Regions from separate parts of the Neomoorella thermoacetica genome, predicted to be linked through region 3. Evidence: riboswitches for the same ligand, from Rfam matches in the RefSeq annotation. Region 3 holds a riboswitch; each other region holds the start of a gene.
What was found. Region 3 has a riboswitch for S-adenosylmethionine ahead of MOTHE_RS05535 (ATP-binding cassette domain-containing protein). Riboswitches for the same ligand answer to the same signal wherever they lie in the genome.
Positions count from the first base shown of each region.

Region 1: linked by a shared signal. The riboswitch ahead of MOTHE_RS09810 (trans-sulfuration enzyme family protein) and the one ahead of MOTHE_RS05535 (ATP-binding cassette domain-containing protein) in region 3 are both predicted to bind S-adenosylmethionine.
Region 2: linked by a shared signal. The riboswitch ahead of MOTHE_RS06260 (homocysteine synthase) and the one ahead of MOTHE_RS05535 (ATP-binding cassette domain-containing protein) in region 3 are both predicted to bind S-adenosylmethionine.

Region 1 is NZ_CP012369.1:1,963,738-1,968,389, forward strand. Features, by position in the region: gene MOTHE_RS09785 (2-oxoglutarate ferredoxin oxidoreductase subunit alpha) at 1-384, shown strand, start outside; gene MOTHE_RS09790 (thiamine pyrophosphate-dependent enzyme) at 386-1,231, shown strand; gene MOTHE_RS09795 (2-oxoacid:acceptor oxidoreductase family protein) at 1,231-1,758, shown strand; gene MOTHE_RS09800 (B3/B4 domain-containing protein) at 1,750-2,136, opposite strand; partial or broken gene MOTHE_RS12920 (methionine ABC transporter permease) at 2,165-2,575, shown strand; SAM riboswitch class I at 2,688-2,796, shown strand; gene MOTHE_RS09810 (trans-sulfuration enzyme family protein) at 2,857-3,993, shown strand; gene MOTHE_RS09815 (trans-sulfuration enzyme family protein) at 4,071-4,652, shown strand, end outside.
Region 2 is NZ_CP012369.1:1,247,826-1,252,477, forward strand. Features, by position in the region: gene MOTHE_RS06260 (homocysteine synthase) at 1-1,082, opposite strand, end outside; SAM riboswitch class I at 1,169-1,286, opposite strand; gene MOTHE_RS06265 (FadR/GntR family transcriptional regulator) at 1,363-2,106, opposite strand; gene MOTHE_RS06270 (cobalamin B12-binding domain-containing protein) at 2,272-2,937, opposite strand; gene MOTHE_RS06275 (GntR family transcriptional regulator) at 2,967-3,698, opposite strand; gene MOTHE_RS06280 (DUF1638 domain-containing protein) at 3,703-4,428, opposite strand.
Region 3 is NZ_CP012369.1:1,095,761-1,100,412, forward strand. Features, by position in the region: gene asrB (anaerobic sulfite reductase subunit AsrB) at 1-473, opposite strand, end outside; gene asrA (anaerobic sulfite reductase subunit AsrA) at 470-1,492, opposite strand; gene MOTHE_RS05530 (ABC transporter permease) at 1,947-2,732, opposite strand; gene MOTHE_RS05535 (ATP-binding cassette domain-containing protein) at 2,861-3,490, opposite strand; SAM riboswitch class I at 3,799-3,902, opposite strand; gene MOTHE_RS05540 (hypothetical protein) at 4,155-4,652, opposite strand, start outside.

The sequences.
Region 1 (4,652 bases), 870 kb from region 3:
TTGCTTACCAGGTATGAGGCGTACTTTGTCGATGACGAACCGGAGGTCATCCTGGTGGCCTACGGCAGTCCTTCACGGGTGGTAAAAAGCGCCGTGAAAGTTGCCCGGGAGCAAGGTCTCAAAGTTGGCGGCCTTCGCCTCGTCACCCTGTGGCCTTTCCCTGAGGAGATCTTCAGCTGGCAAGCTAAATACCTGGTGGTGGAAATGAATTACGACGGGCAACTGGTGCGTGAGGTGCAGCGGGCGACACCAAAGGGGTCGGCAATTCACTTCCTGGGCAAGTGCGGTGAATTGCCGCGGGTCGCGGAACTGGTAGAACTGATCCGGGCCCTGGTCAACGACCGGCCCCTTCCCTGTAACCCCAGGGAAAGGGAGGTGTGGTAGGATGGATTATCTGGCCAGGAAATACCTGCGCCCCAGGAAAATTCCCAGCACGGCCTGCAGCGGTTGCGGTCTGGGCCAGGTGCACAAAAAGGTGCTGCTGGCCATTGACGAGCTGGGGTTGGGGACGGGAGACATTGTCTGGGGTACTGGGATAGGCTGTGCCGGACGCCAGACCTTTAACACCTGGAAGGGTGACAATTTTGCCGGGACCCATGGCCGGGTTTATGCCCTGGCTACCGGGTTGCGCCTCGCCCTGCCCCCGGAGAAAAAGATCATCCTCACCGTCGGCGACGGCGATGCCTTTGGCATCGGCCTGCTGCACCTTTTGAATTGTGCCCGGCGCAATGTAGGCCTGACTGTCATCGTCTGTGATAATCTGGGCTACCAGTCTACCGGCGGCCAGTACGGGTGGACCACGCCGGCTGGTTACTGTACCGATAGCAGCCCTTTAGGCATGTGGGAACCCAACTGGGTCCAGGGCGGCAGGGATATCCTGGCGGTACTAAAGGCGGCGGGGGCTACCTTTTTAGCCCGGCACACCAGCTTCGAGGGCCGGAACGCCGTCTTGAGTATCAAAAAGGCGCTTCTCAATAACGGCTTTTCCCTGGTCCATGTTTATTTCCCCTGTGTGACCAACTTTGGTGCCAGGGCCCTGGGGACGCGCCGGCCAGCAGCCATATACCAGTGGTTTAGGGAGCGTACCGCTGCCATGGATCAGGCAGGACCGGAGGTTGACTTTCCCCTGCGGACTGGTATTTACTATGACGCCAGCAACAGCCGTCCGGAATTCTGTGAGAACTTGCGGGCATGGGTGGCTGAAGTCCAGGAGCAGGGGGGGAACCGGTGATGGCCGGAAGAATAGAGGTTTTAATCAGCGGCTTCGGCGGTCAGGGAGTGGTAAGAATCGGCCAGACTTTGAGCCTGGCCGCCGTTTACCAGGGACTCCATACGACAATGCTAATCAGCCACGGGACGGAAACCCGGGGCGGTTACGTGCGCAGCCAGGTGGTTATTGCCGGCGAGCCGGTAGACAGCCCGGTGGTAGAGCGGCCCGATTATTTCTGTGCTTTATCCAGCGCCGCTTACAACAGGTTTAAGCACCTGGTCAGGGATGGGTTAATCCTTTATGATCCCGGTTACCTGGAGCCTGACTTAAGCCTACCGGTACGGCATATCGCCCTCCCGGCCAGGGACCTGGCCGTTAAAAACCTGGGCCGGGAGATCTTCGCCAACGCCATTTTCCTGGGCGCTTTGACCAGGTTGATGGCAGGCGTACTGGAACCGGAGGTCGTCAGGAAGGCCATGCTGGAACGCATCCGGGTTTTCGGCGAAGAAAATGTTAAAGCCCTGAATCTCGGTTACAGCTTACTCTGAGCCGGTATACTCGATGGTAGCCAGGCTAACCTGCCCCTGGCAGTAGGTGACGATAAGGCCCATCAACTCATCCGCCGCCCGGTATAAATAATCCATGGGGGTGGCGGCATTTCCCTGGATAATAAAGAAGGCGTTTGTCGTTTCCGGAGTGATTTTGGTTTTCTCGCACTGCTTGACCTCCAGCCGGCAAAGGATTTCCCTTGCGTCCATATAGGCATATTCCCCGGGCGATACGGGTACAGGTCCGGTGGCACCCAGGGGGTGAAATCTTTCCTTCCCGGTGGTAAGATTAAAAGCGATCTTACCCTCCACCTTGTCCAGATCATGGGCCCCCAGGGCCAGGGCATACTTCAGGGAGATATAATTGTATGAATCCACCAGGCTGTTTATTTGCATCAGCCTGGAGGTCGTTGGCACCTTTATCGGTACAACTGCATCTATCGTACCCCTGTCTGTCGGCGCTATACCATTTGTCGCCCGCCTGGTGGAAACCTCCCTGCGGGAAATACCTTGGGGGGTCATTGAGGCGGCTCAATCTATGGGGGCTTCTCCATGGCAAATTATCGTCCGGGTGATGCTTCCGGAAGCTACCCCCTCCTTGGTATCCGGTTTTGTTTTAACTACCATTACCTTGATTGGCTATTCCGCCATGGCCGGTGTAGTCGGCGGCGGTGGATTGGGCACCCTTGCTTATCAATACGGCTTTCAGCGCTACCAAAATGACGTTATGGTTATTACCGTCGTTTTATTAATCATTATGGTCCAGATCATTCAGGTAGTAGGTGACCGGATTGTCGCCCGTTTAAGCCGGCGTTAACCCGGAAATCGGGAAAAGTTTCTCTAAGCTTCTCCCCTTGACGCTTTAGATATAGAGGATATAATAAATATAACTAAGCTGATTAAAAAACTAAAAAATAAATACCCGGAAACTCTTATCGAGAGCTGGCGGAGGGACTGGCCCGATGAAGCCCGGCAACCGGCCTCTTAGAACCCAGGTACGGTGCCAATTCCTGCAGGATTTCTCCTGGCAGATGAGAGTTGAAAAAAGCTTTTCGTCTGCGAAGAGCTTTTATTTTGTCATAGGGGGAGTTGGATAAAATGCGTCTGGCTACAGAGCTGGTCCAGCTGGGAGTAGGGTATGATAGTAAAACGGGAGCTATCAGCACGCCTATCTACCAGTCAGCTACCTTCCGTCACCCGGCCCTGGGGCAGAGTACTGGTTTTGACTACAGCCGGACAGGCAACCCTACCCGCCAGGTCCTGGAAGAAGGCCTGGCCGGGCTGGAGGGAGGCTGTCGCGCCCTGGCCTTTGCCTCCGGCATGGCCGCCATTACCGCCGTTCTCTGCCTTTTCCGGCCCGGCGACCACCTGGTGGTTTCTGAGGATTTATACGGCGGTACTTACAGGCTGCTAAACCAAGTAGCGGTTCCCTTGGGGCTGGAGTTTTCCCTTGTAGATACTACTGACCTGGCTGCCCTGGCTGCATCTATAAGGAACAATACGAAAGGCATCTTCCTGGAGACACCTACCAACCCACTAATGAAAATCACCGATATTGCCGCCGTGGTTGCCCTGGCCCGCCAGAGGGGCCTGTTGACTATTGTAGATAATACTTTTATGACCCCTTACCTGCAGCGACCCCTGGAACTGGGAGCGGACCTGGTGGTCCACAGCGCCACCAAATATTTAGGCGGTCACAATGATGTAGTTATGGGGGCAGCGATAGCCGCCCGGGAGGATCTCAGCGAAAGGCTGGCCTTTATCCAAAATACCATCGGCGCGATTCCCGGTCCCCAGGACTGCTGGCTGGTAATCCGGGGCTTGAAAACCCTGGCCGTACGCCTGGAGCGAGCCCAGGCCAACGCTTTTGAGCTGGCCCGGTGGCTGGCCGAACACCCCCTGGTGACCAGGGTTTATTATCCGGGCCTCCCCCATCATCCCGGTCACGAAATATGTAAAAAACAGTCCAGCGGGTTCGGGGCCATGCTTTCCTTTGAAGTCAAGCACGCCGGACTGGTGGAGCAGATTTTACAGCGCTTAAAAATTATTTCCTTTGCGGAAAGCCTGGGTGGGGTAGAAAGCTTGATCACTTTTCCGGAACGCCAGACCCATGCCGAAATCCCTGCTGAGATGCGTCTTAAACTGGGCATCAATGATCGTTTGTTACGTTTGTCAGTCGGACTGGAAGACTTGAACGATCTCAAGGCCGACCTGGACCAGGCTCTGGCCTGTTAAACCCTTTTTACCCTGGGCGGCGGCTTAAAATTAACGCAAGGTAAACAGGGACTTTAAAGAAGAGGGGTAAACAGAGTATGCAGAGAGGAACGCGACTGATCCATCACCGCTTATCTATGGATTCTGCTACCGGAGGGGTGAGTATCCCCATCCACCAGAGCGTGGTATTTGCCCAGGAAAGCCTGGATCAGCCGGGCGAATACGAATACACCCGTTCCGGCAATCCTACCCGGCGGGCCCTGGAAGAGGCCATCGCCGAGCTGGAAGGAGGTAATTACGGTTTTGCTTTTGCTTCCGGAATGGCAGCTATCACCGCCGCTTTAAGCCTTTTTTCGTCCGGCGACCACCTGCTGGTATCCAGGGATATCTATGGCGGCACCTACCGGGCCCTGGCCGAGGTTTTCCCGCGTTTCGGCCTGGAAGTAACCTTCGTGGATACCACCAACCTGGAGACAGTGGCGGCCCAGATCCGGCCTTCTACCAAAGGGCTTTACCTCGAAACCCCTTCCAACCCGCTGATGAAAATCACCGACCTGGCCAGGGCCGCCGCCCTGGCCAGGGAACACGGCTTGATAACCATAGCAGACAATACCTTCATGACTCCCTACCTGCAGCGGCCCCTGGAACTGGGAATTGACATCGTCGTCCACAGCGCCACC
Region 2 (4,652 bases), 150 kb from region 3:
CTGTTGATAAACTTCTTACCGGCCTCCTTGCCGCCCTTAATACCAAAGGTCAAAATGGCCCCCGCTCCTTTAGGCAGGTATTTTCGGGCCCGTTCGTAGTAGGGATGGCCGGGTAGGCCCGGATAGCTCACCCAGGCGACAGCCGGGTGCTCTGCCAGCCAGCCGGCGATCCTGGTAGCATTTTGGACGTGGCGCTCCATCCGCAGGTGCAGAGTTTCCAGTCCCTGCAGGAAAAGGAAGGCATTGAAAGGACTTAAGGCCGGTCCCAGGTCCCGCAAGAGCTGGACCCGCGCCTTGACGATGTAGGCCGCCGGGCCAAAGGACTGGACGTAACTGAGGCCGTGATAACTGGGATCGGGTTCTACCAGTCCGGGAAATTTACCGTTATCCCAATTGAATTTACCGGAATCGACAATTATGCCGCCAATGGAAGTACCATGGCCGCCGATAAACTTGGTCGCCGAGTGCACGACGATATCGGCTCCGAATTCAAACGGACGGCACAGGTAAGGCGTGGCGAAGGTGTTATCAACGATTAAAGGAATACCAGCCTCGTGGGCGATGGCAGCCAGGGCCTCCAGGTCCGGCACGTCCAGCTTGGGATTGCCCAGGATTTCCACATAAAGGGCCCTGGTCCGGTCTGTAATGGCAGCCCGGAAATCCTCCGGTTCGGCGCTGTCGACAAAACGGGTTTTAATACCAAACTTGGGCAGGGTTGAATTAAAAAGACTGAAGGTGCCGCCGTAAAGGCTGGTGGAAGCAACAATCTCCTGTCCGGCGGTGGCGATATTAGCTATGGCCAGGGTGATGGCCGCCTGGCCGGAAGCCGTTGCCAGGGCGCCGACACCGCCCTCCAGGGCAGCCATCCTTTTTTCAAAGACATCGGTAGTGGGATTCATAATCCGGGTATATATATTACCTTCTTCCCTCAGGCCGAAGAGGGCGGCGGCATGATCGGCATCCCGGAAGACATAGGAAGTAGTCTGGTAGATAGGCACGGCGCGAGCTCCCGTAGCCGGATCGGGCTCCTGGCCGGCTTGAACGGCCAGGGTGGCAAAACGATACTGGTGATTGGTAGTCATTTTACTTCCCCTCTCCATGATTAACTTGCTGGCTGCAGGGGAATAAAAAAACCTCTCCGATAAGAAGAGGCACTCAATTCTTACCCCCCTTATCTCTCAGGGCCTTCTGCCCTGCAGGAATTGGCACCTGTCGCCCCCGGAGAAACCAGGAGAGCGGGTTGCCGGGCTTCATCGGGCCAGTCCCTCCACCACTCTCGATAAGAGTTTCATTCCTTTATTAAGTTCAAGCCAGCTTGTATAAAATATAAACCCTGGTTCTGGCAATGTCAAGTTTTTTTCGTTAACCCTCCCGCCAGGCAGCCTCTACCTGTTCCCTGACGTCTTTCAGGTGGCGTAACATGGCGGCAGCCGCCCCTTCGGCGTCCCGGTGGAGAAGGGCCTGGACTATTTCATAGTGCTCATCTACCGAGCGCTCCCCGCGGCCGGGTATGGCCAGGCTGCGGGAGCGACTGTCGGCCAGGAGACCCAGAAGGCTATGCATCAACCTTACCAGAACAATATTGCCGGCAGCCTGGGCCAGGCGGTAATGGAAGTTGCTGTCGTGCCCGGCCAGGAGGGAAAGGCGACCGCTTCGCAGCCGCCCCAGTTGTTCTTTGGTAGTTATAACCATAGAAGCCAATTCCTGTATATCACCCTGGGTACCCCTCTCAGCCACCCAGCGAGCTGCCTGGGGCTCAAGGACCTCGCGGACCTCAAAGAGATCAAGGACGGTTTCCCGGTTTACCGGCAGGTGACTGGCAAAGCGCTTTAAGTATTCATCCGGGTCCTGCTCGCTGATAAAGGCACCCTGGCCGTGGCGGATGCTCACCAGGCCTTCGGCGGCCAGCATTTTTAAAGCCTCTCGGACGGAGGTCCGGCTTACCCCCAGCATCTCGGCCAGTTCCCGCTCCGCCGGCAGGCGGTCGCCGGGGCTCATCTTGCCTTCAAAGATGCTCTTCTTTATTTCATCTACCACCCGGTTATAAACGCTCTTCGGGTTGCGGTTGATAGGTTGAAAAAGTCTTTCTGTCGATGGGTCACGCACGGTCATCGCTCCTACCCGGGGACAAGTGGTCATACCTCAAGCCTAAATTGTAGCATATCCCGGGTAAGGGGTAAATAGCCTCCCCGGCGCGGCCTTGCAAAACGGCCTTTATTCATTTTATGCCGCCCTTCTTATAGTTTATATCAGACCTCAACTGCTATGGGTTTAGTTTACATCGGTAGCTATTCTGGCAGCCCGTTCATGCCGTAGCCAGCGGCGACAGATGGCCACCCCTTCCCCGGCTTCCCGGACCCAGGCGTCGGCGCCGACGTACTGGCAGACGCGCTCATTGACCAGGCCGCCGATGAGGACCTTGACCGGGGCCATGCTTTCCACCAGGTGCATCAGGTGAACGGTACGGCGCATAGCCTCAAAGGAAGAGGTCAGCAGGGCCGAGAGACCAAGGACCCGGGCCCCGGTCTTCTGGATTAGAGTTAGAAAAACGTCAGGCGGTATATCCACCCCTGCGTCATAGACCCGGAAACCCTCGCAGCGCAGCAGGGAGATAGTGATATTTTTGCCGATGTCGTGAATGTCCCCTTCAACTGTACCAAAGACAATATCTGCTTCGGCCGGTTCCTGCCTATCTGCCAGGGGTACTTTCAGAAAAGGCTCGATAAGTTTTAAGGCTTCCTGGAAAATCTCCGCCGACATGACCAGATCGCTCAAAAAATACTCACCGCGGGCGTAAAGCTCGCCAACTATATTCAAACCCCGACGGCATTCTTCTACAATTGCCAGGGGCGGTTGTCCCACCGCAAGGCTGTGGCTGACAAGCTCCAGTACCCTTTTTTCTTCCAATTTTCCCATAGCCTGGGCCAAGAGGCTCATCCGGTCCACCTCCAGATTTTTGGTGTAAATTAGAAAATAGGCGACTGGGAGCTTAACTGGTACCTGTCGCCGCGGTACAGGCACCATCCCCACCCCACCGGCCTTTCCGTATTATCAAAAAGAATTTGTTCCAGTAAAAAAGCTGGCGTTCCCGGAGCAACGCGCAGGGCACGGGCTTCTTCTTCATTTAGAACTGTTGCCTGCAGGGTCATCTGACTGCTTACCGGCAGTACCTCGCCATGTTTTTCCACCATTTCCGGTAGAGCCTGGTACTGGAGCTCATTTTCAAGGATCGGCCGACCACGATCATAGCGCAGGTACTTACGGTCGTAGGCCATCGGCTCGCCGTCCGCCAAGAGGGAGCGGCGAATGTACAGGACCTTCTCTCCTACCGGCACCTGGAGTTTGGTCGCGGCCTTTTGCGGGGCTGGTACCACCCTGGCCTCCATGAGGCGGACGCTGGAGACTAACCCCCGGGCGGCCATCTCCGTATGAAACTCCTCCATGACGAAAACCGCCCGGTCGAGGCGGGGGCGCGAGACAAAAGTACCCTTCCCCTGTTCGCTGTAAATTAACCCGGCCCGGGCCAGTTGACTCAGGCTGCGACGTACCGTCATCCGGCTGAGGCCGTATTTTTCGCTCAATTCTGCCTCTGAAGGGAGAGTATCGCCGGGACGGTATTGACCCGATCTAATCTGCTGTTCAAGTATCTGCGCTAATTGATAATAGGGCGGGATGAAAGAATTTTTATCGATGACCATTTTTTCATTTTTCACCTGCCTCTGGGTTCCTGAAAACTCTAATAGATATTTCTTGCCGGGGTTCCACTTTTAGAAAGTCGTCCTCCCAGGGACCCTGGATCAATCTTTGCAGGTAAAGGCTGTTCCCCTGATATACCTCATAAGTCAGTCCCAGGTTTGCAGCCAGTTGCCGGGCCATCGCCAGGGCCGCAGGGTGCAACAACCGGGAAGAGGCAGCGGAGGCCGGCTTAACCTGCCGGTCCACCCCGGCGGAGCGGGTGCCCTGCCCGAAATCGGTCTTGATAAAAACCACGTTTTGGTAATGACAATAAAGCTGTTTTAAAATCCAGCGCCCGCGCTCTTCTCCGTAGCGCTCCAGGCAACGCTGGTATTCCCGGACCATATTTTCTTCCCCGGCCAGCCATCCAGATGATAAAAAGTAGGTACCGGTCGGCCAACGCGCCCTTGCCGCGACGGATCCTAAAAGCAAAGGAATGCAGTCATCAACTTTAGGTATGATGACGGGGCAGGAACCAGTACGCAGGCCGTCCAATGCTCCGCCGCAGAGCCCATAACCCAGGAGGATAAGATCGTAGTCATTAGCAGCGTTAATAGCTTCCTGAAGGGCCTGCCGCAATCGTTCTGGAGAACGATGCAGGCCCTGATCGAGGAAAAGCAGATCCTCACGACCGGTGGCCAGAGAGAGGAGTTCGTCTTCCATGACCCGGCAGGCGATAATCAGGCTGCGCAAAAAATTGCCTCCTCTTAGACTAGGGTTGTGCCAAATCAGGCGATTATTGGTTGGTTTCTTGCGGGCTTGGGAGTACAGGCTTCCGGCTCCGGATGTTTAAGCTAGCCAAAATTGGTGCTCTGTGGCTTAAGAGGGGGCTTGCTTTACCACCAGGCATCCTGGTAACGGCCGTCACTAGAATTATAGATCAGACGGAGCCAGGTTTAAGTATCCCGGAAGCGCCG
Region 3 (4,652 bases):
CGTTCAATATCCGTGCGGAACAGGATATCAGCCGGCGTTTTGAAGCCCAGGAGAAGGTTAAGGCCAGCCAGCTCTCCCGGGTGGCCCGCATAGTAGTTGATTAAGCCCTTCACCGGGGCTACCCCGGTACCACCGGCGGCAACCACCAACTGGTGCCCGGCAAATTCATCCCTAGGGAAGCCGCTGCCATAGGGCCCGCGGAGGTATACGGTATCTCCCGGTTTTAGTTGGTGTAAAGCAGTGGTTACCTTGCCCACCCGGCGGATAGTTAGCTCGATATAGCCCGGACCGGCGTCGCTGACGGATATAGGTGCCTCCCCAACCCCCGGCAAGGAAATCTCCACGAACTGCCCCCAGGCCGGTTCTATATCCGTGGCCAGCCGGAAGGTATAGTCCACGCCGGTCTGGGGCTGGATGGCTAACACCTGCGCAGATGCGGGAAGATAAGGATTGGCAATCTGGTTGGCAATCACGCCCCGGCACCTCCGTTCATTAACTGGCTTAAAGTATTGACACAGCGAGCGAAAGAGATGTATTCCGGGCAGACTTCTTCACAGCGGCCGCAGCCGACGCACATATTGATCCCAAACCGGCGGCGAAAGTCATCGATTTTATGCAAGACTTTGAAGCGCATGCGTTCGCCCCGGTCCTCACGTACTTTGTGGCCGCCAGCCATATCGGTAAAGCCGTCGATCTGACAACTCGCCCAGACCCGCCGGCGTTCCCCCCGTTCCGGGTTATCCCGATAAAATATATCCTGGACGGAAAAGCAGCTACAGGTTGGGCAGGAGAGGGTGCAACGGCCGCAGGCGATACAGCGGGAGCTATATTCCCGCCAAAGTTCGTGTTGAAAAAGGCTGGTATCTACCCGGTCCGGCACTTTAACGGTCAGGGAATTCTCCTGCACCCAAACCGGTTCTACATCAGCCGGCTGGCCGTAGCGCTCCCCCAGGGAAAGCCACGGCTCGGCCAGGGCCTGGAGCAGGTAATAACTGCCTTCCGGGCGCAGGGCCGCCTGGTGGCCGGTAGCCCTGTTCGTGCCCATAGAGACACAGAAACAACCGGGGAAGCTCTCCTGGCATTCCATCAGTACAAAATGGGTATGCTGGCGCCGCCGGGCATAATAATTGTCCGCTGCGGGCCCGTTTTCCAGGAAGATTTTATCCAGACGGGTAACGGCGTTGAGGTCGCAGGCGCGGATAAAAACCACAGTTTCCAATATTTCTGAGGCTTTCAGGGCGGACTCGGTTATTTCCCCATCGGAGAAATAAAAGAGGCTCTCTTTAATCGGAAAGAATACTTCCTTGGGCGAGAAAGTTGTCCTGGCATCCCAAACCACATCGGCCAGGCCCTTTACCGGGCCATAAGTAATTAGATCCGTACCGGCCAGGCGGCCTTTACCGGCGTAACGTACCGGCCCGAAAACCCGTCTGCTGGTAACCAGTTCGTCCAGCAGGGCCGCTAACCCCGCCGGCGTTAATTTGTACCCCATGTCTCACTCCCCCGAAAATATGGTGCTGTTTGAGCTGATTTTGTTCTGTTCCCATTGTAATCCAGAAGGTACCCATATAAAAATGATGTATATCACAAATCGTAAAAATAATCCTTGCCCGGCCGGAACTCCTTAAGTAAAATCATGAAAAGAAAAACAGGAGAAACCGCCAATGCCCGTTGATCACGACCGCCTGTTCAAGGAACTGCTGACCACACTTTTTCCGATCCCTGCAAGAGAAGTTGTCGGTAGAACTCCAACCCGAGGAGGTGCAAAGGGTCAGTGCATGCGGGTGGTAACCAGTTCATCCAGCAAGGCCGCCAACCCCGCAGGCGTTAATTTGTACCCCAGGTCTCACCTCCCCGAAATGGGATGTGTGAGGTGGTAGTCCATATCACGGACGGCGATGGTGCCCTCTCCCCTGCTGACGAATGAGGTATCAAACTGGAAATCGTCAGCGCTGGGACGGCGGTTTCAGCTGGTGGTTGGGCGTAAAGTAATAGCGGTAGGCCAGCAGGGTGGCGGTAATGGTAGTCAGGGCCGTAGCGGCGGCAACCATATAAGTGACGACGACCTGGTACCTGACAGCTGCCGCCGGGCTGGCACCGGCAATGATCTGACCGCTCATCATTCCTGGCAACTGGACAATACCCACCGTCATCATAGTGCTGATGGTCGGTAACATGGCCGCTCGCAGGGCCGAACGCAGGTAAGGCAGGACTGCCAGGTAGGCAGTCGCCCCCAGGGACAGGGCCGCCTCGATCTCCTCCCGGTGGGCATTGATCTCCCCTGTTAAACGGTTGATGGCCAGGGCGGCACCGATCATGGCGTTGCCAACAATCATCCCGGCGATAGGAATAATATATTGGGGCTGATACCAGGGTTTTACCTTTAAAACAATGCCAATGACAATGGCCAGGGTTATAATCCCGCCCAGTGCTATGGCCAAGAGCATAATGACGAATAACTCGGGCCAGCGCTCCTGTTGCCGGTGAAAGGCGTTGGCGGCAGCCACCAGTAACATGATACCTAAAGCCAGGACGACCAGGTACCAGCGATCTAGGTTAAAAATCACCTGCAGCAGGTAACCGACGGCCGTTAGCTGGATAAATGTTCTGAGGGTGCCGATAAATAGATCTCTGTGAAGGTCCAGGCGCTGCCACAAAGAAACAGCCAGGGTGATCCCTACCAGCATCAGGGCCAGACCTATATCACCAAGGCCGATATTGATATACTGCATCCTTATCCCTCCAACTCCCCGGACAGGAAGAGCCTGCTGCGGGGGTCCCGCGGAGCAGTAAAAAACTGTTGGGCCGGAGCTGTTTCGACTATTTCGCCGCGATGCATAAAAAGGACTTCGTCGGCAATTTAGCGGGCCTGGTCCAAGATGTGGGTAACCAAGATAATGGTTAGTCCTAAACGGGATTTCAGGTCGACCATCAGGTGCAGGATATTGGCCGCCGCCGTAGGGTCGAGGGCCGACGTCGGCTCATCGAGGAGCAGAACCTCCGGTTCGTTGGCAAGGGTACGGGCCAGGGAGACCCGCTGCTGCTGGCCGATGGAGAGGCTGTCCGCCCGGCGGTCCAGGAGTTCGGTACCCAGGCCCACCATCAGGATTAATTCCCCGGCCCTATCCCGGGACAGCGGTATGCCCCGCAGGCGAGGGCCATAGCTGATATTCTCCAGCACCGTGCCGGGAAAGAGGGTTGGTAGCTGCCGGACCATCCCAACCCTCCGGCGCAGGGTAAATATATTGAGGCTCTGCAAGTCCTGGCCGTCAAGGGTAATCCTGCCGGCAGCCGGGTCCTCCAAACGGTTTAGAAGCCTGAGGAGGCTGGATTTACCGGAACCTGAGGGCCCGAGAACGGCGGTGATTTTCTCTTTAAGAAAGAAAGTAGTTATCTTGTTCAGGATAATGGTGGTCGTTACCTCACCGGCGGCATTATGGCCGGGACGCTTCAGGGTTACATCCTCTAGCTCAAATTTTGCTTCACCCATTATATACTCCCCTCCACGGGGCAAAGTTCTCCTTTAAAAGAAAGTTTATGCCAAATCATATGATTATTGGTTGGCTTTCTGGGGACTGGGATGGCTCCAGGCTTCGGTGGTTCTCAGCTAGCAAACTTTAGACTCAGTTGCTTTTAGCGGCGGGGGTGGCTTGGCTTTATCTTTGCCTGTTCGTGGCAGAGACGTCAGCCCCCATGAGGGGCTCCCCCACCAATCATAACTACAGTTCAGGAGGTCTTTCGCCCCGGGGTAAAATAAAAACCCCTTCCCGGATTTTAAGAAGAGGTTGGACAAGAGTCAACTTATCTTCCAGGAGGTTTCCTGCGGCACTTGGCACCTTCCGGCTAAATAGCGGGGTTGCCGGGTTTCATCGGGGCCCTCCCTCCACCTCTCGCGATAAGCCGTGGGATGTTTTGCAGTTTTGTTAATAAATTAATACCACTACCTGGGTGATGGTGTCAAGATACCTTCGGCGTAAGTTATCCCTCCATCTCACGCTGAAGGGGCCGGGAGCCTTTCACCTGCCTGCCATAAGCTGGAGGGTAGACGTTAGCTTCATATATGTGGTACTATCCAAGACGTCGGTATAGAGTGCTCCCAAGGCATATTCGATTGCCAAGTTCCTGCCTCCGGGTGTCTTTATGCTGGGGCGTTATTACAGCTCCACCCGGCGGTTATAAAAAAGCACCGTGGCTATGAAAAGAAGGCCGGTTACCAGCAGCAGGGCCACCGTTCCAGCGTAAATAGATATATCACCGGAACTGGTAGAATATATACTCAGGTCGCGGAAGTTAAGGGGCAGGCGGATATTGGTAGCCGGCCAGGGCAGGTAATTCAAAACTTTTGCCAGCCAGGTAGCCAGCTTGCCAGACACGTACATACCAACCAGGAAAAAGGTTCCTGTCACCCATCCGGAGAATCTCCGCACCGACTGGCCCAGTAGAGTGCCCAGAAAGGCGAGGAGAACAAAGTTGACCAGTTCAAGTACTCCGTTGACGGCGATTATGGCCAGGATAAGGCGATATTGCCAGATAAGCCGCCAGATCTCATTATTTATCATAACAAAATCAGCGTTTAAAACTGTTGCCTTAAATAAAGCGCCTGTGGCCAGGAGAGCTGCCAGGCTTAAGAGAATAAACTGGGTGAGTACCGC